Regions from separate parts of the Pseudoalteromonas sp. SM9913 genome, predicted to be linked through region 2. Evidence: predicted binding sites of a transcription regulator. Region 2 holds the regulator's gene; the other holds the start of a gene.

Region 1 (11,867 bases), 1.6 Mb from region 2:
AATATTAAAGGCCCTGTTAGAGATATTCTTGAAGACTCTAAAGGCAGTATTTGGATAGCAGCTAATGGGCTTTATTACATAGACAGAGGCCAGATAGAGCTGCGCGACCAGCTAAACAATCCGAGCCCTATCGTAAATGCCACTGCGATCACCCAAATAGTAGGGTCAGTCAGTAAAATGGCGCTCTCACCAGAGGGAATTTGGCTGGTTAACGACCGTAATTTATTACGCCTGACGCAAAGCGCGTCTGATTTTTCTAAATTGCGCTTAGAGCTTACCGCTAAAGTGGCCTTGCCTGATCGTTTAGCACAAACAATTGTTCACGACTTATCCTTTTTAAATGGCAATTTATATCTTGCTTCTGAGCTAGGCGCTTACTTTTTAGATTTAGATGATGAGCTACGCCCATTTCCGCTGCCTAACGCTAACAACTCAGCCGTTTATAAGTTTATGAGTGATGGCAATGGTGGCTTGTGGGTATCGACTTATGGGCGCTTATTGTTCAGAGGGAAGTCGGATGATTGGCAATGGGTTGAGCCCAGTCAATTAGATCAAAGTATTTGGTTTGCCGATATATTTAGAGATGATGAAAATAATATATGGTTAGCGAGTTTTAGTGAGGGACTTTGGCTTGCTCACGAAGGGCGAATAGAGCGCCATTCAGCCATTTCTAAAATGACCGAAGCGGTTATGGCCATTAGTAAATCACCAGATGGTAAGTTATGGATTGCCAACAAAAGCGGCGTAGGCTATTTCGATGCCGATAAAACGTTTATCAATGTCATCAACAGTACCAAGTATGGTAACGCCTCAGTACATGACTTACAGTTTGACGGCAATCGTCTTTATGTTGCCACTGGTAGAGGTTTGTTTTTCTACGAGTCGAATACCTTATATAGTTTCCCTGCCCGTGCGCTAAGTGATAATCCTGTATTTGCTATTAGTACGTCGACTAAAGGCGGCTTTTGGGTGGGCACTGGGCGAGGCTTATATCGTTTAAATTACAACGGGTTAAACCCTTTTGCGTACAATGCTTTTTTAGGCAGTAAGTTTGTAACCTATGTTTTAGATAAACCAAATTTTGGGGTGATTGGTACCAGTAAAGGGGCGTATTACTTTACTGAACGCGGGATAGAAAAAATAGGCGACCAAACCACTTTGGAAAGTGCGTACGTTACTAGCATTTTACACATTAAAGGCGTGGGGATTTTAATTGGCTCGCTTAACGATGGTTTGTTTTATCGCAGTGGACAAGGGCAGTGGCAGCAATTAGATGCCGCCAATGGGCTGCCATATGGTTCTATATTTAGTCTTGAGTACGATGATACTACAAAACGCATTTGGGTAAGCACCATGAAAGGGGTTTATCGCATGCCAGTTGAGCAATTCAAAGCCAACATTGAAAGCCTAAAAGTGGAGGAAGTGATCTCTTCATTTGATCGACAGCTCGATGGTAAAGCAAGTCAATGCTGTAATGGTTTAGGCCATGATGCGGTGGTTGATATGGATAATTCAATTTGGTATCCCAGCTTGCAAGGCGTTGTAGAAATTCCTAAAGACGTAGAATTATTTGGACTGCGTTCACTTAAACCAACTATAGAAACTTTAACCACGCCATCACGAAAACTTGCTGCGGCTGCGTTAGGTAAAAAGCCAGTACTTAAAACTGACGAGCGTGATGTAACGCTTACCTATACCGCTATCGATTATTATGCACCTGCAAGTATAGAGTTTAGGTATAAACTCAATGGACTTGATAATGATTGGCGCTATGCAAATACCCGCCGAGAAGCAATTTACACTAACTTACCAGCAGGTATGTTTTTATTTGAATTAGAGACAAAACGTCAAGGTGAAGATTGGGGCAAAGCGCAATCGGCCGAATACGCTTTTGTGGTGCCTGAACGATTTGGTGAAACTATATATTTTAGATTACTGATCACCAGTGGTTTTGTGTTGCTCTTTTATTTGGTGTTTTGGGTATTTAAAATTCAAGAGCGACGTAAGCAGCAGGTTCTTGAGGGGCTTATTACTGAGCGAACCCTTGAGCTTCGCCAAGCAAACGATAAATTAAACCAAGTAAACTCTCAGCTTAAACTTGTTAGTCACTCTGATGAGCTAACAGGGCTGAGAAGTCGCCGTTTTTTGTTTGATCAACTACCAAAAGATATCGAGCATTTTCAGCGTAACTCGCAGTCATTGCAGGCTCAAGGTAAATCGTTGGTGTTGTTAATTATTAATTTAGATAACTTTAGCCGCATTAACGATGCCTATGGCCCTATTGCTGGAGATAGCTGTTTACAACAAGTAGCGGCATTACTTAACTCGCGTACACAAGGTTCTGATTATGTTGCCCGTTGGAGTGGTGATGAGTTTTTACTGTTATTGCGCGATTTTAAATGTAATTTAATCGACAGCTATGTATATGAATTATGCCAAGCAATTACAGATTATTCGTTTCAGCTTCCTAACGGTGAAACAACCAATATAACAGCGTCAGTCGGGTGGTCGTTCTATCCGTTACCTCTCTTAGGTGGGCAAGTTATTAGCTGGGAAACATCAATTAATCTAGCTGACATAGCATTACATCAAGTTAAAAAACGCGGCGGCGATGGCGTCGCTAATATTACCTTTGACGAGCAATTAGATGCATTTGAGTTTGAGCAAAACCCCAATGTTGAACAGCAAATTGGTTTGTTACAAAGCAATGGTCTAGCCGATATTAAGGTATGGATGCGCTAGAGGTTATAGATGAGCAATAAAAAAGGAGCCAATGGCTCCTTTTTTATTAAACACGATAAGTGTTAGCTCATAAATGATTTAATTGAAGTTAAAATACCGTGTTCACCTAACCCCATTTCATCGTGCATTTGCTGTTGTGTGCCATGTTTAATGAATTCATCAGGAATACCTAAGTTAAGCACTTTTACATCGGCTTTAATGCTCGCTAAATATTCATTAACTGCAGAGCCTGCACCGCCCGCAATCGCGTTATCTTCTAGGGTTACAATAATATCGTGATCATTAATCAGCTCATCAATTAATGCCGTATCAAGTGGCTTAATAAATCGCATGTTTACTAGAGTGGCATTGAGCTCATCAGTGGCAAGTTGTGCGTTTTCAAGCAAGGTACCAAATGACAATATAGCCACTTTAGTACCTTTTTTAATTACATTCGCTTTACCCATTTCAAGTTGTTGCATAGTGCTTTGAATGTCTGCTGAGCCTGCACTACCACGCGGGTAACGAACAGCAACAGGACAATTAGCTTGATAGCCTGTATAAAGCATATGACGGCATTCGTTAGTATCACTTGGGGCCATAATGACCATATTAGGTATACAGCGCATAAAGCTTAAGTCGTAGGCGCCTTGATGGGTTTCACCATCGGCTCCAACAATACCGGCGCGGTCTATAGCAAATAATACCGGTAGGTTTTGCAGTGCAACGTCGTGAATTAGTTGATCGTACGCGCGCTGTAAAAAGCTAGAATAGATAGCCACAACGGGCTTTAAGCCCTCACAAGCAAAACCTGCAGCAAGAGTAACAGCGTGTTGTTCTGCTATTGCTACGTCAAAGTATTGTTCTGGATACTCTTTAGAAAAACGTACCATGCCTGAACCTTCACGCATAGCTGGCGTGATTGCCATGAGCTTACTGTCTTGCTTGGCCATGTCACAAAGCCAATCACCAAACACATTTGAGAAAGTCGCCGCACCTGGCTTAGATTTTGGTAAGCTTGATGTTGCAGGATCAAATTTTGGTACGCCATGATAACCAATCGGATCGGCTTCGGCAGGCTTGTAACCTTTGCCTTTCTGGGTTTTTATATGTAAAAGCTGTGGGCCTTTTAAGTTACGCATATTGCGCAGCGTATCAACCAACATATTCACATCATGTCCATCAATTGGGCCAATGTAATTTAGACCTAATTCTTCAAAAAAAGTACCCGGGATCATCATCCCTTTAATGTGTTCTTCCATACGGCTGGCAAGCTCTTTTACCGGCGGTACACCAGAGAGCAGCTTTTTACTGCCTTCGCGGATGTTGGTATAAAAGCTACCTGATAAAATACGCGCAAAATGATTGGTTAACGCACCGACATTTTCAGATATCGACATTTCGTTATCGTTCAAAATGATCAGCATGTCTGATTTAACATCGCCAAGGTGGTTCATTGCTTCAAAGGCCATACCAGCAGTAATTGCGCCATCGCCTATTACCGCGACTGTTTTACGCCCTTTGCCTTCTTTTTGTGCAGCAATAGACATACCTAACGCCGCAGAAATTGAGGTACTTGAATGGCCAACACTAAAGGTGTCGTATTCACTTTCATCTCTAAAAGGGAAAGGATGTAATCCGTCTTTTTGGCGAATGGTATGCATTTGATCACGACGGCCAGTCAGTATTTTATGCGGATAAGCTTGATGACCCACATCCCAGACCAAGCGGTCTTCGGGTGTGTTGTATACATAATGTAGTGCAACGGTAAGTTCTACGGTTCCTAAACCAGACGCTAAATGACCGCTACTTTGCGATACCGAATTGAGTAAATAGTCACGCAATTCATGGCTAAATGCAGGAAGCTTATCTTGTGCTAAGTCTCGCAAGTGGGCTGGTTCGTTCACCAAATCAAGTAATGGATACTTGCTGCTATCAAGTGTCATGGTTTTTTATATATCCTTCGCTAATATTAACCCTCCTCAAAACAAACGAGGTTTAAAAGGCGACTTAATATTCAGTAATAATTTTATACTAAGAGTTAATACGTTTTAGCTGTATTTAATGGTCACGTTCAATTAAATAGTTAGCCAATGCCGCTAAATCTGTTGTGTCTGCGTCAATGTTAGCTAATGCCTCATGGGCTTGTTGTATTAAATTTTGTGCTTTTTGCTTAGCGCCTAGCATACCTAATAAAGCGGGGTATGTCGCTTTATTCGCTGCAATATCTGACCCTTGTGGCTTGCCTAAAGTAAGCGTATCGCCCTCAACATCTAAAATATCGTCATGAACTTGAAATGCAAGCCCTATAGCGTATCCAAAAGTTGATAAGTTATCTAAAGTTTGTTGGCTTGTATTAGGAGCGCACAGTGCGCCAAGAGTGATCGCACAATTTATTAGCGCACCGGTTTTAAGTTTATGAATGCGTTCTAACTCATCAACAGTAATAACCTTATCGGTTGCTGCAATATCGCGGCCTTGTCCGGCAACCATACCTTGTAACCCCGATGCATGCGCTAGTGCTGCGATCATTTTTAATTGTGCTTCAGTCGAACATTTAAATGTGTGCTTAGCAATAAGTTCAAATGCTAAAGTTTGCAGTGCATCTCCAGCTAAAATCGCTTGTGCTTCACCGTATACAATATGACATGTAGGGCGACCACGGCGTAAATCATCATCATCCATAGCAGGTAAGTCGTCATGCACTAATGAATAACTATGAATACATTCAATGGCTGCGGCAAGTACATCTAAATCACGCTTGTCAGCACCGAGTATTTTACCTGTGGTGTACACTAAAAACGGGCGCAGTCTTTTACCACCATTCATTACACTGTAATGTGTGGCTTCTTTTATAGTATTGTCGCTTTCAAGAGGTTGTTCAAAATAAAGGTTGAGCGTATTAGCTACATCATCTTGAGCGAGTTTTATTTGTTCTTTTATGCTCACGATTATTCCATATCGTTATCAAACTGAGTAAGCGGTGCTTTTTCGTCATTACCCATTAATATCGACACCTTTTGCTCAGCTTGTTGAAGTTTGCCTGAAGATGCGCTCGCAAGTGCAATACCGCGCTCAAATTGCTTTAAAGACTGTTCAAGCGATAAATCACCTTGTTCCATTTCACTGACAATTGTTGTTAACTCTTCTAGTGCTTGTTCGAAACTTAAATTTTCAGGTTTTTTAGTCGCCATCTTTATTTTCAACTTACATAATAAATTTAGACGCCAATTTTAGGGGGAATGCTAAACTAGGTCAAAGAATGATATTGTTTTTTGATAGATAAATGCTGTTGATTGGGTTTTATTGCGTTTCAACGTTATTTTTTAAAATTATTAATTTTGATTAATTAGATTGATTACCTATGTTGATCTAAAATATAACTAATCTTAATTTTACCGTTTATCATAAAAATCACTTAAGTATTTCAGTATCTTGCCGATAAACAATTAATAACAACGCTTGCGAAGAAAAAATATAAAACCTTTGGAGGGAATGTGGATTTAGCAACCATTATTGGGATCCTTGGCGCAATTGGCTTAATTGTCATGTCCATGTTTATGAGTAGTAGCGGTGAAGTCGCTATGTTTTACAATACCCCTTCTGTGGTTATTGTATTTGGTGGTTCCCTTTTTATCGTTTTATCTAATTTTACCATGTCGCAATTTCTTGGCATTGGTAAAGTATGTGCAAAAGCGTTCATGTTTAAAATTGAGCCTCCTGAAGCATTAATCGAAAAAGCGGTAGAATTAGCTGACTCTGCTCGAAAAGGCGGGTTTTTAGCCTTAGAAGAAGCCGAAATCCCAAATCCTTTTATGCGCAAAGGCGTTGATATGCTAGTAGATGGACATGATGCTGATGTGGTACGTGCAACATTACAAAAAGATATTTCGTTAACCACCACTCGCCATGAAATGGGGGCAACCTTATTTAAATCATTAGGTGATATTGCACCTGCAATGGGGATGATCGGTACGTTGATAGGCTTAGTGGCTATGCTCTCGAACATGGATGACCCCAAAGCTATCGGACCGGCAATGGCGGTTGCGTTGTTAACCACATTATACGGTGCGTTTTTAGCAAACGTTGTAGCCATTCCTATTCAGGTAAAACTTGAACTGCGTAAAGACGAAGAGGCCATGAATCAGCGCTTAATTTTAGATGCAGTATTAGGTATTCAAGACGGGCAAAATCCTAAAGTAATTGAAGGGATCTTGAAAAATTATCTAGCTGAATCAAAACGCGCAGTCAATACTGAGGAATAATTATGTCAGATGAAGAGTGCAAATGCCCACCTCCAGGACTTCCTGCGTGGATGGGAACGTTTGCCGATTTAATGTCATTATTAATGTGCTTTTTCGTACTTTTACTCGCATTTTCTGAAATGGATGTACTTAAATTTAAACAAATTGCAGGCTCAATGAAGTTTGCTTTTGGTGTACAAAATAAAATAGAAGTAAAAGACATTCCAAAAGGGACATCTGTTATTGCTATGGAGTTTACGCCGGGTAAACCTGAGCCAACTCCTATAGAAACCATTCAGCAACAAACGGTTGAAATGACCCAACAAATGCTTGAGTTTCAGGCGGGAGATGAAAGCTCCGCAGGTGGACGTCAAGAGCAACGTGGTGAAAAGCGAGGTGGTGAATCAAGCAGTACCTCAGAGGAAGTTGCTGCAGCTACGGCAGTGTCTGCTGCTGATCAAGAGCAAATAAATGACTTAGTTAAAAAAATTGCGCAACAGCTTGAAAAGCAAATTATTGATGGGGCTATTGAGCTTGAATCTTTAGGGCAGCAAATCATAATTCGTATTAGAGAAAATGGCTCGTTTCCATCGGGGAGTGCATTTTTACAACCACAATTTAAACCTATCATTCAAGATATTGGCCGATTACTTAAAGATGTACCCGGTGAAATTACGGTGTCTGGTCATACGGATGATTTTCAGGTTTCCAACGAGCTTTACATTAATAACTGGGATTTATCATCTAAACGCGCAGTTGCGGTAGCGAGTGAATTACAAAAAGTTCCAGGTTTTGATAAAACCAGAATGATGGTGGTAGGACGTGCAGAAACTAGGCCCTTAGTGCCGAACGATTCCCGCGAAGATCGAAGACGTAACCGCCGTGTAGAAATATCAATTTTACAAGGCAAGGCAAAAGAGTCAGCGCCAATTGATGTAAAATAGAATGACTTGGCTATGTACCTTTTTTAGCATAGAATGCAACATTCTTAACAAATGTAATGGGGCGAATATGTTAACTAAGTATTGTAGTATGCCTGGTAACGGCGATGGAACTGATGAAGATACAAAAGTTAAGTAAGGTTATTTAGTTTGCCTGAATGGTTTTTGTATTTTGTAAGTATATTAAGCAAAAGCTGGGTTCTTATTTTGAGTCCGGCTATTTTTATATTCTTTATCCTCAAAGATTATTTAGCTCTTAGGTTCGTTGTTATTACTGCCGCTTTTTTCTTATTTGGCACTGTGACCTACTCAAGTTTAATGGCGTTTGATGATGGTATTTATATATACCGTTACCTTGTATGGGCATTAACAGATATTACTTGGATGGCACTTATTGCTTATTGGGGTCTTAAAGATAAAGTGCATTTGTGGCAATGTGTACTTGGGCAGCTTATTGTTATTGGTGCACCCATTCTTCAATTATTTCGCTTAGTTGACCGACACCTTTGGGATTTATCTTATAGCACTGTGATGTATCAAACATTTATGCCTTTAATAAATATTGCCACTGTTGTTGTCTGCTACCTGCCTCTTTTATATCTTTTTGTTAATAAGCGAAATAAAGCTTTAAGTTAGAAACTATAAAAATATCCCCAGTTTTAAACTGATATGCTAAACTACTGTTTATATGAACAGTGTTAGGGTGTGGTTATGAAACTTTATATTGCTGAAAAACCTTCATTAGGACGCGCTATTGCAGATGCGCTTCCAAAACCTCATAAAAAACACGATGGTTATATTGAAGTGGCGAATGGTGATTGTGTGTCTTGGTGCATAGGTCATTTGCTCGAGCAAGCAGAACCCGATGACTATGATGAGCGTTTTAAAAAATGGCAATTTGAGCATTTACCTATTGTGCCTGAACACTGGCAATTAAAAGCTAAAACAAAAACCCGTAAGCAGCTTACCATTTTAAAAAAATTAATTAAGCAGGCTACAACACTCGTGCATGCTGGCGATCCTGATCGTGAGGGTCAGCTACTGGTTGATGAAGTAATCGAGCAAACAAAAATTAGTCAAACCAAAAAGCAAAGTATTCAACGCTTATTGATCAGTGATTTAAACTTAACTGCGGTAAAAAAATCACTCAACGCTATGCGGGCTAACCGTGATTTTATCCCTTTAAGTGTATCTGCTTTAGCGCGGTCTCGTGCTGATTGGTTGTTTGGTATGAATTTAACGCGAGCTTATACGCTAGCTGGGCAAAAAGCGGGCTTTGGTAATGTGTTGTCGGTTGGGCGAGTACAAACACCTATTTTAGGTTTAGTTGTAAATCGTGATAATGAAATCGCAAATTTTGTATCCAAACCATTTTATGAAGTACTTGCTCATCTTGTTACACCTGAGCAGCAATCATTTACTGCTAAGTGGATACCGAGTAAAGCGTGCGAACCATATCAAGATGAAGAGGGCAGAGTACTTAATAAAGCCTTAGCCGAAAATGTGACTTCACGCATTGCTAATCAGCCCGCAAATGTAACAGCGCTTGAGCAAAAGCAAAAAAAACAAACCGCGCCGCTTCCTTATAACTTATCTGCTTTACAAATAGATGCTGCTAAAGCTTTTGGGATGCCAGCACAAAAAGTACTCGATATTTGCCAAGTTTTATATGAACGTCATAAATTAATTACCTACCCACGCTCAGATAACCGTTACTTACCGAGAGAGCATCACCAAGATGCACCTGCTATTTTAAAAGCGATAGCCGTAAATGGTGGGCAGTCAGTAGAGCTGGTAAATGAGGCAAATGCAAAACAACGTAGTAAATGTTTTAATGATGCAAAAGTGGCCGCTCATCACGCCATTGTGCCGACAGCTAAACAGTTAAAAAGTGTGAGTTTAGCCAATGATGAAGCAAAAATTTATCAGTTAATAAGTCGACACTATTTAATTCAGTTTTATCCCGACTACATTTACAACGAAAGCAAAGTAGAGGTAACCATAGCCGGAGGTTTATTTAAAGCAAGTGCAAAGCAAGATGTAAGCTTAGGTTTTAAATTGCTCATGGGTAAGTCGGAACTCAAAGAAGAAGCTACATTGCCTTATTTAGAAAAAGGTATGGCACTTACTTGTACTAAAGGTGAAGTGGTGCAAAAGCATACATCTCCTCCGGCTCATTTTACCGATGCAACCTTACTTGCTGCTATGACGGGAATTAGCCGTTATGTAAAAGACCTGCAAATCAAAAAAATATTAAAAGAAACAGATGGCCTCGGTACAGAAGCAACGCGTGCAGGTATTATTGAGCTGTTATTTAAACGTCGCTTTTTAAAACGTGAGGGAAAAGCAATTAAAGCAACTGAAACAGGTCTGGCATTAATTAGTGTATTACCAGAGGGATTATCAAGCCCCGACTTAACTGCAAAATGGGAGTCGAGTTTAGGTGATATTGCACAGCAAGCAATGAGTTATCAGCAGTTTATACAACCTTTATTAGCCGATTTAACTAATTTTGTAAGTCAAGCGGCGAACTGCAATAGTCAGGCATTTGCACTGTTACCTAAAACGTCACCTAAAAAGCGCTTTGCCAAACGTACAAAAAAAGCGCCGTATAAAAAGTCGAGTTATAAAAAAAGCCCTGCGGTAAATTAATCGCAGGGCTTACATATAGCGTTGAAGGTTACTGATTGAATAGTGCCACAGCGGCGTTACTCATTGCCTTTATTCCTGTAGGCAGTGCTACTTTATAATCAGGCGCAAATTTACTTGAATGTAACGAGGGCAGTGTTTCGTTATTTTTTATTGCCTTGGCGTACTGCTGTTGGTTAACGCCACCTAGCCAAAATAAGGTGATAGGAATATTTTCGTCGGTGCGCCCGTATAATCCAAAGTCTTCACCGGCCATTACCGCTTCTGTTTCGAGCACGTTTGCATCACCTATCGCACTTTTTATAGCGTTTCGAACAAGGTTAGTTTGTACTGGGTTATTGTAAGTTGATGGAATTGATTCATCTTCATGAACTTTCACTACAGGGTAGAGAGATTCCTCGAGGCCTGCACTTTGTGCTATACCTGCAGTAATACGTTTAATTGCCACTATTTGTGCGTTACGTATATCTGGATTGTAGCTGCGTAGCGTAAGTTGCAACTTAACTTCATCAGAAATAACATTGTGTTTAGAGCCACCATGAATGGAACCCACCGTTATCACTGAAGGCTCAAGTGGAGAAAGCTCACGACTAGTAATTGTTTGTAGTGCAAGTATCGTTCGAGCTGCGATGATCACAGGGTCGATAGTTGTATGCGGGTAAGCACCATGGCCACCTTTGCCTTTTATACTAATATCAACAGAATCAACACTGGCCATAGTGTATTCATTTTTCATTGCCACTTTACCCGCAGCAACGCTAGCGCTTACATGCAAAGCAATAATATGATCTGGTTTAGCGTATTTGTTAAATAATCCTTCCTTGAGCATTGCTTTTGCACCACCGCCTACTTCTTCAGCGGGTTGAGCAACCATCATTAAAGTACCTTGCCACTTATTTTTATGCGTAATTAATTGCTCAGCAGTACCAATAAAAGAGCTCATATGAATATCATGACCACAGCCATGCATAACGCCAACTTCACTACCTTGATCATTAATTGTGGTAATAGTTGATGCGTAAGTTTTGCCTGTTTGCTCTGTTATAGGCAGGCCATCAGTATCAGTTCTGATCATGACGGTAGGGCCTTGACCATTTTTGTAAATTCCGACTACACCATAGCCACCTACATTATCGGTTACGTCAAACCCTAATTTCTGAAGTCGTTCAGCGATTTTTTTACCTGTTTGCTTTTCCTTATATGACAATTCAGGTGATTGATGTAGGTCTAAGTAAAGTTTTTCTATTGCCGGCATGCTGGTATCAAGATCCAACTTAAGTGCTTGCGCATTCAATAATGGGCTGACTAATAA
Region 2 (11,867 bases):
AATAGAACCAGGGCTTGCTGATAGACTTCAAACATCATTGAATGAAGCGCATCAAAATCAAGAAATGGCCGGTGAACCTTCAATATTGCTAACGTCAGGAATGTTACGCACTGTGTTATCTCGATTTGTTAAATACACCATTCCAGGATTGCGAGTGATGTCTTATCAAGAGATACCAGATGAAAGACAGATCAAGATTGTCAGCTCTGTAGGCCAACAATAAGATTTTAAAGGGGTTTGAATTATGAAAATTAAACGTTTTTTTGCTAAAGACATGCGCACTGCACTAAAAGAAGTAAAAGAAGAGTTGGGTGTTGATGCGGTTATTATGTCAAATAAAAAACTAGCTAATGGCGTTGAAATTGTTGCTGCAGTTGATTACGACAAAGCAGCGACAAAACCGCCAGAGCAGCCTCAAAGCCAACCCGCTGCAAGAGCTTCATTTGCACATACTGAGCAAAGTTCACATAATTTTGTTAAACCAGAACCGCAACGCGCTCAACCTAAGCCACAAGCAAAGGTTGCAGATAGCTTACAAGCCTTACTAGAGCGTCAGTCTCCACGTCCTCGTTCAGCAGAGCTTGCTTCAATGTTTTCACACTCTGGCATTGACACTTCTGGTCACTATCAAGAACAAGAGCCTGTGCAATCACGACCTAAAAATATGTTTGAACGTGAACAAAGCGCGCCAGTGCGCCCTCGCACCCAAGCCGATAGCTTAGGTTTTGACGATTTAGACAGTGGCTTTGACGATTTAGATTCACCTAGCGCACCGCGTCAGCAAACAATGCATAAAGAATCCAGTGACATCAGCACAATGCGTGAAGAAATGAACGCAATTCGTCAACTATTAGAGCACCAAGTATCAGGTTTAATGCAGCAAGATATGGCACGTCGCGACCCGACCCGTGCATGTATGATTGACCGCTTAGTCGGTATGGGGATAGAGAAAAATGTTGCTGAGCAAATGGCATGTTTTGTACCAGACGATGTGTCTCGCCAACAAGGCTGGAAAGCTTTATTGAACATGGTTGAAGATCAAATGCAAACTACGAACAACGAAATACTTCGCCAAGGCGGTGTTTTTGCGTTAGTCGGGCCTACAGGCGTGGGTAAAACCACCACAGTTGCAAAACTGGCAGCATTGGGTGCACAAAAATACGGTGCCGATAAAGTAGCGCTTATTACTACCGATACTTACCGTATTGGTGCTTATGAGCAGCTAGCAACGTATGGTCGTATTATAGGTTGTGGCGTTAAACAAGTTAAAGATGCAAATGAATTAGCAGAAGTTTTATACCATTTACGAAATAAACGTCTAGTCTTAATTGATACAGCGGGAATGAGTCAACGTGATTTACGCTTAACCGAGCAGTTAAACACCTTAATGCGTAATCAGCGTGTTGATATACGTAGTTATTTAGTATTAAGTGCGACGGCGCAAATTAATGTATTACAAGAAACAGTAAGGCACTTTAAAAAAGTACAGCTAAGCGGATGTATTTTTACTAAACTTGATGAGTCATTGAGTTTAGGTGAGATTATTAGTATTGCGATTCAAAATCGTCTCCCAATAGGGTATCTTACTAACGGTCAGCGAGTACCAGAAGATATTAGAGTGGCAAATGCCGAAAAACTAGTAAAAAAAGCTGAGCAATTGTATTTAAAAAGAATAAAAGCACAACAATCACGACACCAATCAGTGGCGTCGAGCACAGTAGAGATGTATGATTAACACAGTTTTAGATCAAGCAAGCGGCCTTCGCAAAATGAGCAAGAATAATAATAACGGCGTAAAAGTTATCGCTGTCACCGGCGGCAAAGGTGGAGTGGGTAAAACGAACGTATCCCTTAACACGGCAATCGCGTTAGGCCAACAAGGCAAACGTGTGCTTGTACTAGATGCTGATTTAGGATTAGCGAATTGTGATGTGATGCTTGGACTGCGCGTTGAGCGTAATTTATCTCATGTTTTATCGGGCGAATGTGAACTTGATGATATTTTAGTCGAAGGTCCCGCAGGCATAAAAATAGTGCCTGCAACATCGGGTTCGCAAAGTATGGTTGAGTTATCACCCTCAGAGCACGCTGGACTTATTCGTGCATTTAGTGAACTTAACACCGACTTTGATATTTTAATTGTTGATACCGCTGCGGGTATTTCCGATATGGTGCTGAGTTTTTCTCGCGCAGCGCAAGATGTGGTTGTGGTGGTATGTGATGAGCCTACATCAATTACCGATGCCTATGCTTTAATTAAAGTACTTAGCCGTGAGCACGGCGTTTATAAATTTAAAATTGTTGCCAATATGGTGCGTAGTTTACGCGAAGGGCAGGAATTGTTTGCAAAACTTTCAAAGGTTACCGACCGATTTTTAGATATATCAATGGAGTTGGTTGCAACGGTTCCATATGATGAAAATATGCGCAAATCAACGCGCCGCCAAAAAGTAATTGTTGAGGTTTTTCCTGGGTCGCCTGCTGCAATTGCTTTTAAAACACTGGCTACAAAAATTGCTAAGTGGCCAACACCTAGTCAAGCCTCGGGTCATTTAGAGTTTTTCATTGAGAAACTAGTTAGTAACTAACAATGACAATACCGGTGAATAGAGCTATGGGATATCAGTCAACACAAAATTTAAATATGATTGTTGAAAAGCATGCCTCATTAGTCAAAAAAGTGGCGTGCCATTTAATTGCTCGTTTACCGGCCAGTGTGCAGCTAGATGATTTAATTCAATCGGGTATGATTGGTTTAATTGAAGCTTCAAAAAACTTTGATGCGAGCAAAGGCGCAAGCTTTGAAACCTTTGCCGGTATTCGTATTCGTGGTGCGATGATAGACGAAATGCGCCGAGGCGATTGGGTTCCACGTTCAGTTCACAGAAAAAGCCGTTTGGTTGCAGAGACTATTGTTGCGCTTGAGAACAGTTTAAACCGTGAACCTAAAGATAGTGAAGTTGCTGAAAAACTTGAAATTTCGCTAAATGAGTACCATCATATTTTAAACGATGTAAATGTAAGCAAAGTGTTAGGTATTGAAGACCTTGGTATAGATGACGATGTGATTACACCTCATGGCCAAGATTTAGCACTAGACAAACCGTTCAATAATGTTAAAAATGAACGGTTTAATGAGTCTTTACTCAGTGCAATAAAGTCGTTACCGGAAAAAGATGCAATGGTGCTTTCTTTGTACTATAACGATGAGATGAATTTAAAAGAAATTGGGCATATACTCGATGTAAGTGAATCGCGTGTAAGTCAGATACATGGTCAGGCGATGATTAAGCTTAAAGCAAAAATCAATGACTGGATAAACTAGAAGTAAGTAAATAAAGGTTCAGGCCTCACTGGAGGATGTTTTGGATAAAAACATTAAAATTCTTGTTGTTGATGATTTCTCAACAATGAGACGTATTATTAAAAACCTGTTGCGCGATTTAGGTTTTACCAATGTTCAAGAAGCAGATGACGGGTCAACTGCTTTGCCTATGTTGCAAAATCAAGCGTTTGATTTTGTTGTAACAGATTGGAATATGCCAGGCATGCAAGGTATTGATCTTTTGAGGGCAATTCGAGCTGATGAAAAATTAAAGCATATTCCTGTTTTAATGGTTACAGCAGAAGCTAAAAAAGAACAAATAATTGCTGCGGCCCAAGCAGGTGTTAATGGTTATATTGTTAAACCATTTACTGCAGGTACATTGAAAACTAAATTAGAAAAAGTGTTCGAACGCTTAGGTTAATGAGAGGGAGAGGCTTATGTCAGCACCTGCTGCGCCTCAGATTACTTTAGAACAAGCTCGCCAGTTAGTTGTTTTTTTAGAAAATGGTGAGCAAGATAAAGCGAATCAGTTAATTTTAGAAACAGCTTCACAAGAGCAATCACAGTTATTTGCTGAGGTGGGTAAGTTGACGCGTCAACTGCACGAAGCTTTAAAAAGTTTCGAGTTAGACACGCGTTTAACAGACATTACCACTGATGCCATCCCTGACGCAAAAAAACGCCTTAACTATGTCATGGAAATGACAGAAAACGCAGCCAATAAGACAATGGATGCGGTTGAAGCAAGCTTACCATTAGCACAAGAAATCGCTGACGAAATAGCTGATATCAAGCCAACGTGGGATCGTTTAATGAACCGCGAAATAGAGCTTGGTGAGTTTAAATCACTTTGTCATAGTATTGATAAGTTTATGAGCAGTTCTCATCACAAAACCGATGAGTTACAAATGCTGATGACTAATGTGCTGATGGCTCAAGACTATCAAGATTTAACCGGTCAGGTTATTCGCCGTGTTATTGAACTTGTCCGTGAAGTTGAAGAAAGTTTAATTCACCTGTTGACTGCATTTGCAGCGCAAGGTGGTGAGGTTGAACCAACTGAACAACCAGAAAAAATAGAAGATCCCATTGTTGCACAAACACTAGCAGGTCCCGAAGGGCCTATTATTGATAAAGAAACGCGTAATGATGTTGTATCTGATCAAGATGAAGTTGATGATCTATTATCAAGTTTGGGCTTCTAATAGGAGAGTACTGCATGAGCTTTGAAGTCGATGAAGATATTTTACAAGACTTTTTAGTAGAGGCCGGAGAAATCCTTGAGCTTTTATCTGAACAGTTAGTAGAACTGGAAAACAACCCAGATGATACTGAGCTACTAAACGCAATATTTCGCGGTTTCCACACTGTAAAGGGTGGCGCTGGCTTTTTGGCTATGACAGAGCTTGTTGATGCATGTCATGGTGCTGAAAATGTGTTTGATTTACTGCGCCAAGGTGTAAGAACAGTTAACTCTGAATTAATGGATGTGATTTTACAAGCACTGGATACCATTAATGAAATGTTTGCCACGATTAAAAATCGTGACCAGCCAGAGCCTGCTGATCCAGAATTACTTGCAGTACTTCACAAACTTGGACAGCCACCGACAGCAGAAGAGCTTGCCGGCGATTCTGTGGTTGAAGATATAGCTCCTGTCGAAACCCCATCGGTAGAGCCCGAACCAGTTGCAGAGCAACCGAGCAACGATGCTGAAGAAGACCCGTTTGCTTTTGATGAATTATTTAGCGGCCCAGATAGCAGCAGTACTGAGTCTCAGATTGATGAAATAACCGAAGACGAATTCGAAAGCCTACTTGATGAACTTCATGGAAAAGGGCAAGCCCCACAAGAAAAACAATCATCATCAAGTGACAATGATGTCAGTGGTGATATAACTGACGATGAGTTTGACAGCTTATTGGATGAACTTCATGGTGTAGGCAGCTTTGGCGAAGTGAGCCAAGCAACCGCAAGTACACCACAACAAACACCATCAGCCCCTGTGGCTCCACCAAGTAACGAGCAAAGCTCGGGCGATGATGAAATAAGTGACGACGAGTTTGAAGCGTTACTTGATGAACTTCATGGTAAAGGTGCACCTAAGTCGATAGAAACACCGGCTCCTGTAAGTAAACCAGAACCAGTGGCAGCTAAAAAGCCAGAACCAGTTGCTGCAGCTAAGCCACAGCCTAAACCAGAGCCAGCTAAGCCTGCTCCTGCGGCACAAGCAGCTAAAGCTGCGCCGCCTAAAAAAGCAGCGCCTCCACCGGCAGAAACAACAGTACGTGTTGATACCAAACGCCTAGACCAAATAATGAACATGGTGGGCGAGTTAGTACTTGTGCGAAATCGCTTAGTGAGTTTGGCGACTAATTCTGATAGCGAGGCTATGGGTAAAGCTATTTCCAACTTAGATGTTGTGACTGCTGATATCCAAGGTGCAGTAATGCAAACACGAATGCAGCCAATTAAAAAAGTATTTGGCCGTTTTCCTCGTGTTGTACGTGACTTAGCACGAACACTTAAAAAAGATATTAATTTATTACTTGTCGGTGAAGACACCGATTTAGATAAAAATTTAGTGGAAGCATTGGCCGATCCATTGGTGCATTTGGTTCGCAACTCGGTCGACCATGGTATTGAAATGCCCGATATTCGTGAAGCATCGGGTAAACCTAGAACAGGTACGGTGACTTTATCAGCTTCGCAACAGGGTGATCATATTCTACTTACCATCCAAGATGATGGTGCCGGTATGGATGCTGAAAAGCTTAAAAAGATTGCGATTAGTAAAGGGGTGCTTGATCACGACCAAGCGAGTCGTCTTTCTGATACTGAAGCTTATAACCTTATTTTTGCACCTGGGTTTTCAACCAAAGAAGAAATCTCAGATATTTCTGGCCGTGGTGTTGGTATGGATGTGGTTAAAACAAAAATCACTCAGCTCAATGGCTCGGTTAACATAAAATCAGAAATGGGCGTAGGGACTACTTTAGAAATCAAAGTTCCACTAACACTTGCGATATTGCCTACCTTAATGGTGGTGGTGGGAGAGCAAACCTTTGCCTTGCCGCTAGCGGGTGTAAGTGAAATATTCCACTTAGATTTAACAAAAACTAATGTGGTTGATGGCCAGCTAACGATTATTGTTCGTAAAAAGTCGATTCCATTATTCTACCTTGAACATTGGCTTATAAAAGGCGCTGATAGAGGTCAGCGAAAAGCACAAGGGCATGTCGTTATTGTGCAAATAGGGACTCAAAAAGTAGGGTTCGTTGTTGATTCACTAATAGGTCAAGAAGAAGTGGTGATCAAGCCTCTAGATGCATTATTGCAAGGTACGCCGGGTATGGCGGGTGCGACTATTACCTCTGATGGTGGAATTGCACTGATATTAGATGTACCGAGTATGCTAAAGCATTACGCTGGATAATAAAAAGTAGGTATAAACTTATGCCTACCCATTCATTGAATAAGAGAGCGAAATGGCTGTTAAAGTTTTAGTAGTTGATGATTCAAGCTTTTTTCGCCGCAGAGTGAGTGAAATTCTTGAACAAGACAGCGGCATTGAGGTAATAGGCTTTGCTGTAAATGGCCGAGAGGCCGTCGAAAAAACAGCTCAGTTACGTCCTGATGTTATCACCATGGATGTTGAAATGCCGGTGCTGGATGGTATTAGTGCTGTGAAAGAGATCATGGCGAGTAATCCAACACCTATTTTAATGTTTTCATCGTTAACACGAGCAGGGGCATCTGCCACTTTGGATGCGCTTGATGCTGGGGCGATGGACTTTTTACCTAAAAAGTTTGAAGATATTGCTCGCAATAACGATGATGCAATTAAGTTATTGCAAAATAAGGTTAAGGAAATAGGCCGCCAGCGTATTGGAAGAATTACGAGAACGGCCCCATCTCCAAGTATTAGTAAACCAGCGTCAAACAGCTCTGAGCGCTTTTCTAACCTTGCTAAAAAGCCGATAGTTCAACCTGATCGTAGCTTTAATAATGCGAGTCCTGCACCTACTAGCAGCAGTGCCTCAGCGCGTGCCAGTGGTAAGCAGTATCAGTTAGTTGCTATTGGTACATCCACAGGTGGGCCGGTTGCACTGCAAACTATTTTGACGCAATTACCTGCTAATTTTCCACACCCTATTTTACTTATACAGCATATGCCTGCTGCATTTACCCCGGCCTTTGCTACTCGCTTAGATGGCTTGTGTAAGATTAAGGTAAAAGAAGCGCAGCAAGGCGATAGATTGCAACCTGGGTGCGCTTATTTAGCGCCAGGTGGCCAGCAAATGATGGTAGAAGGACGTGGCTCTAATAGAACCCTTCGTGTGTTTGAAGATAAAAATGAACGAGTAAACTATAAACCAAGTGTTGATATTACCTTTGCCAGTGCGGCCAAAGCGTATCAAGGTGATGTGCTTGCCATTATTTTGACAGGCATGGGTGCAGATGGTCGTGATGGTGCTCGCATGCTTAAGCAAACTGGCGCTACAATTTGGGCTCAGGATGAAAAAAGCTGTGTTGTCTATGGTATGCCTCAGGCTATAGCCAGTGCAGGTTTAGCGAGCGAAAGCATTAGCCTTCATGATGTGGCTGCACGTTTAAAAAGAGAGGTTGGCTGTGGATAAGCTTTCTGTTTTAGGATTACTGGTTGCATTAGGTGCTATTGCAATCGGTTATTCTTTAGAGGGAGGTGTGGTATCTGCGCTGTTTAATGGGCCTGCACTAATTATTGTATTAGGCGGTACATTAGGTGCGGTGATGCTACAAACATCAGCCAATACATTTAAAAAAATGCTTAGTATTACTCATTGGGTTTTTGTTACCGACGACCATGATATTGAAGATGCTATTGAGCAAGTAAAACGTTGGTCGCATAAAGCCCGTCAAGAAGGGTATTTAGCATTAGAAAACGAAGCACTTGCGCATTCAGATCCCTATGCTGCCAAAGGACTGAGTTTATTAGTTGATGGCTGTTCAGAGCAAAAACTACGCGATACCCTCGAGATTGACTTATTACTTGAGCGAGAACGATTACTTGATGCTAGCCGGGTATATGAAGCAATGGGTGGGTATAGCCCAACTATTGGTATTTTAGGTGCGGTACTTGGGCTTATTCAAGCCATGTCATTTATTAACGATCCTGAGCAGTTAGGAACGGGTATTGCCACCGCGTTCATTGCAACTATATATGGTGTTGGTTTGGCTAATTTATTATTTTTACCTATGGCCAATAAGCTAAAGCAACGGGTTGAACAAAAGATGCTTTATCACGAAATGTTAGCGGAAGGTGTAATTGCTATTAGCCAAGGTGAGAGCCCTATTAATATTGAACTAAAGCTTGAAGCCTACCGCGTTGAACGTCCAATTTTACAGGCCCATTAGCGCCTATGTTACGCCGTCGCTTACGTCATCACCAATTAAAGAGCCAACATACTGAGCGTTGGTTAGTTTCTTATGCGGATTATATGACCATAATGTTTGCATTTTTTGTTGTATTGTATGCAATTGCGATAAACAAAGAAGACAACATCAAGGTTTTATCTGATTCTCTTGAGCATGTTTTTGATAAGTCTGCAAAACAATATTCTCAGCAGGGTAACGGGGTAAATGGTGATGCTTTATTGCTTGAAAGGGTGACCCCTGAGGCTGAAATTCTCTATGGCGAAAGTATTCAAGAGCTAGAGCAAGGCCCAATGTTACTCGATGGTCAAAGTGACAATAGCAATATTAGTCAACGCCACTTAGGTAAGCCGCTGGATAGTTTATTGGCTAAATTACAATCGTCGCTGATTGATGAGATACGCAGTGGCGAGGCTAGCTTAGAACTAAGCCAAGACTGGTTGGTTATTGAGCTCAATTCCGGATTGTTGTTTGCCAGTGGTAGTGCTGTTGCACATAACAAGGCCAAAGAGATTGTAAAAAAAATTGAAGCAATCATCGCATCAGTCGATAACTATATAAGAGTACGCGGGTATACAGATAACGAAACCATACGAAATGAAATATTTCGTTCTAATTGGGAGTTATCAGTGGCGCGTGCAACCTCAATATTAGTTGAGCTAGAGCGTTTGGGCATTGAATCCGCGCGCATGGCCATTGAGGGGTATGGTCAATACTCGCCCTTTGCCGATAATAATACCGAAGCTGGGCGTGCTGAAAACCGTAAAGTCGTGATTGCACTTTCTAAATATGGTTTAGTACCAAAGCCCTCTGATGAACAAACGAAATCATCAATTTCAGTATCAGAGCAAAGTCAGCCAGAAATTGAGCTACCTGCCCAAGACGATACAATAAAAATAATCCGTTTACCGCATGGTGGCATCCGTGTTACAACGCGCAACGAACAGTAATTAGGATGTAATGTGAAAGTTTGGACAGTAGCCAATCAAAAAGGGGGAGTAGGCAAAACCACTACAGCGGTTAGCCTTGCAGGGATCCTTGCGCTTCAAGGCAAGCGCGTGTTATTGATTGATACAGATCCTCATGCTTCACTAACCTATTACTTTGGTATTGATTCAGAAGATTTAGAGGTCAGTGTTTACGATATTTTTACTCGCAGCTCGAGTATGAAAAGCGAAGAAATATTGCAAGCATTATGCCCCTCAACAATTGAAAATCTTGATATTTTACCTGCAACTATGGCGATCGCGACACTTGACCGTAGCATGGGTAATAAAACGGGAATGGGCCTGATTTTAAAAAAAACACTGGCTAAAATTAGCGAGTATTACGATTACGCAATTTTAGATTGCCCACCTGTTTTAGGTGTGCTGATGGTCAATGCGCTTGCCGCCTGTGAAAGAGTGTTAGTGCCGGTGCAAACTGAGTTCTTGGCGCTTAAAGGGCTCGATAGAATGATGCGTACTATGGAGTTAATGCAAACCTCTCAAGCGAAAAGCTATGGATATACTATAATTCCAACTATGTATGATAAACGAACCAAAGCATCGCTTGAGGCCTATAAAACATTACAAGAAACGTATAAAGAAAAAGTATGGCCAGGCGTTATTCCTGTTGATACTAAATTTAGAGATGCAAGTTTAGCGCAAAAAGTACCGGTAGATTTTTGCCCAAATGCGCGTGGAGTCTATGCTTATAAAGCATTACTTAAATATTTAATAAAACAAGGTTAATAAATGAGTAAGCAATTATTTGCTAATGAAAAAGTAGTCACTCAGTACTTAGGGGCGTTATTATCTGATGACGAACCAACAAAAGACCTTGAGCCTGTTGCTAAACTGCTTGAGCAGGTAACGTATGAAGAGCAAAAAGAACAACCAGTAATAGTTGAGCCTGTTGTTGAAGTTGAAAAGCTTAATAAGCAAGTATCGAATGTAGAAATTGACACCCACCAAGAGCAACACGTCGTGCCTGAGCAAGAGGTGGTTGTAGGTGGTGAAGCTGACTACTTTGATGGTGAGTTTCAAGCGCTGTTTTTTGAAGTGGCAGGGCTTACTTTAGCGGTGCCGCTAAAAGCCTTAGGTGGCATTCATGAGCTTGGAGAAGTAAATCATTTATTTGGCAAGCCTAAGTGGTTTAAAGGGGTTATGATCAACCGAGAAGAAAAGCTCAATGTTGTTGATACCGCTCGCTGGGTTATGCCTGAAAAGTACGATGAGCAGTTAGAGGCATCTTTAAATTATCAATATCTCATCACTTTAGGTGATAGCCAATGGGGTTTATTAGCAGAAAAACTAATAAATAACATTACATTGAGTAAAGAAGATGTAAAATGGCGTACAAATAACAGTAAGCGCCCATGGCTTGCTGGAGTAATTAAAGAAAAAATGTGTGCTTTAATAGATGTTAATAATTTAAACGCACTATTAGAGAAAGGCTTAGATAGCCGTCACAAGTAATGACCATTACGAGGTAAGAGCATGAGTGAAGATAAATTACTGTCAGCTAAGAAAAATGCAGATAATAATGATGAGATTTTGCAGTGGGTTACGTTCAAGCTAGAAGATGAAACTTATGGCGTAAATGTAATGCAAGTGCAAGAAATACTGCGTTACACCGAGATTGCTCCTGTACCAGGTGCACCTTCGTATGTGATTGGTATTATTAACTTACGTGGTAATGTTGTTACCGTTATTGATACTCGCTCTCGTTTTGGTTTACCTGATATTGAAGCGACGGATAATTCACGTATTTTAATTATTGAAGCAGAAGAGCAAGTGATTGGCATTCTAGCCGATAGCGTTTCTGAGGTTGTTTACCTACGTAGCTCTGAAATTGACAGTGCGCCAAATGTAGGTACAGAGGAAAGTGCTAAATTTATTCAAGGTGTATGTAACCGCGACAATGAGTTACTTATTCTGGTTGATTTAAATAAACTACTTAGTGATGACGAATGGGATGAGTTAAGCGATATATAAGCTTCTCTACATAAAACTATGTTATTACTTGGTATTGCTATTGCGGGTTTAGTTTTTGGACTATTCTCGCTGCTTTTAATTGTGATGTTTAAAAAGCGCTATGCGAGTGAGCTTGGCGCGCAATTACAACAGTTTAAAGATTCATC

The links. The regulator FliA, encoded in region 2, starts transcription of late flagellar genes. The targets are predictions, from matches to a motif close to CTAAAGNTNNNNNNNNNNNNGCCGATA.
Region 1: pomA (flagellar motor protein PomA) is a predicted target of FliA. The motif match lies at 6,139-6,165, and genes of this name have one in related genera.

Annotation. Positions count from the first base shown of each region.
Region 1 is NC_014803.1:760,510-772,376, forward strand. It holds gene PSM_RS03505 (ligand-binding sensor domain-containing diguanylate cyclase) at 1-2,742, shown strand, start outside; gene dxs (1-deoxy-D-xylulose-5-phosphate synthase) at 2,805-4,667, opposite strand; gene ispA ((2E,6E)-farnesyl diphosphate synthase) at 4,783-5,670, opposite strand; gene xseB (exodeoxyribonuclease VII small subunit) at 5,673-5,915, opposite strand; gene pomA (flagellar motor protein PomA) at 6,219-6,986, shown strand; gene PSM_RS03530 (flagellar motor protein MotB) at 6,989-7,909, shown strand; gene PSM_RS03535 (hypothetical protein) at 8,057-8,542, shown strand; gene PSM_RS03540 (DNA topoisomerase III) at 8,618-10,558, shown strand; gene PSM_RS03545 (M20 metallopeptidase family protein) at 10,587-11,867, opposite strand, start outside.
Region 2 is NC_014803.1:2,383,283-2,395,149, reverse strand. It holds gene flhA (flagellar biosynthesis protein FlhA) at 1-223, shown strand, start outside; gene flhF (flagellar biosynthesis protein FlhF) at 245-1,735, shown strand; gene PSM_RS10945 (MinD/ParA family ATP-binding protein) at 1,728-2,588, shown strand; gene PSM_RS10940 (RNA polymerase sigma factor FliA) at 2,615-3,325, shown strand; gene cheY (chemotaxis response regulator CheY) at 3,366-3,749, shown strand; gene PSM_RS10930 (protein phosphatase CheZ) at 3,766-4,533, shown strand; gene PSM_RS10925 (chemotaxis protein CheA) at 4,548-6,764, shown strand; gene PSM_RS10920 (protein-glutamate methylesterase/protein-glutamine glutaminase) at 6,817-7,968, shown strand; gene PSM_RS10915 (flagellar motor protein) at 7,961-8,725, shown strand; gene PSM_RS10910 (flagellar motor protein MotB) at 8,731-9,693, shown strand; gene PSM_RS10905 (ParA family protein) at 9,706-10,476, shown strand; gene PSM_RS10900 (chemotaxis protein CheW) at 10,480-11,202, shown strand; gene PSM_RS10895 (chemotaxis protein CheW) at 11,224-11,721, shown strand; gene PSM_RS10890 (DUF2802 domain-containing protein) at 11,740-11,867, shown strand, end outside.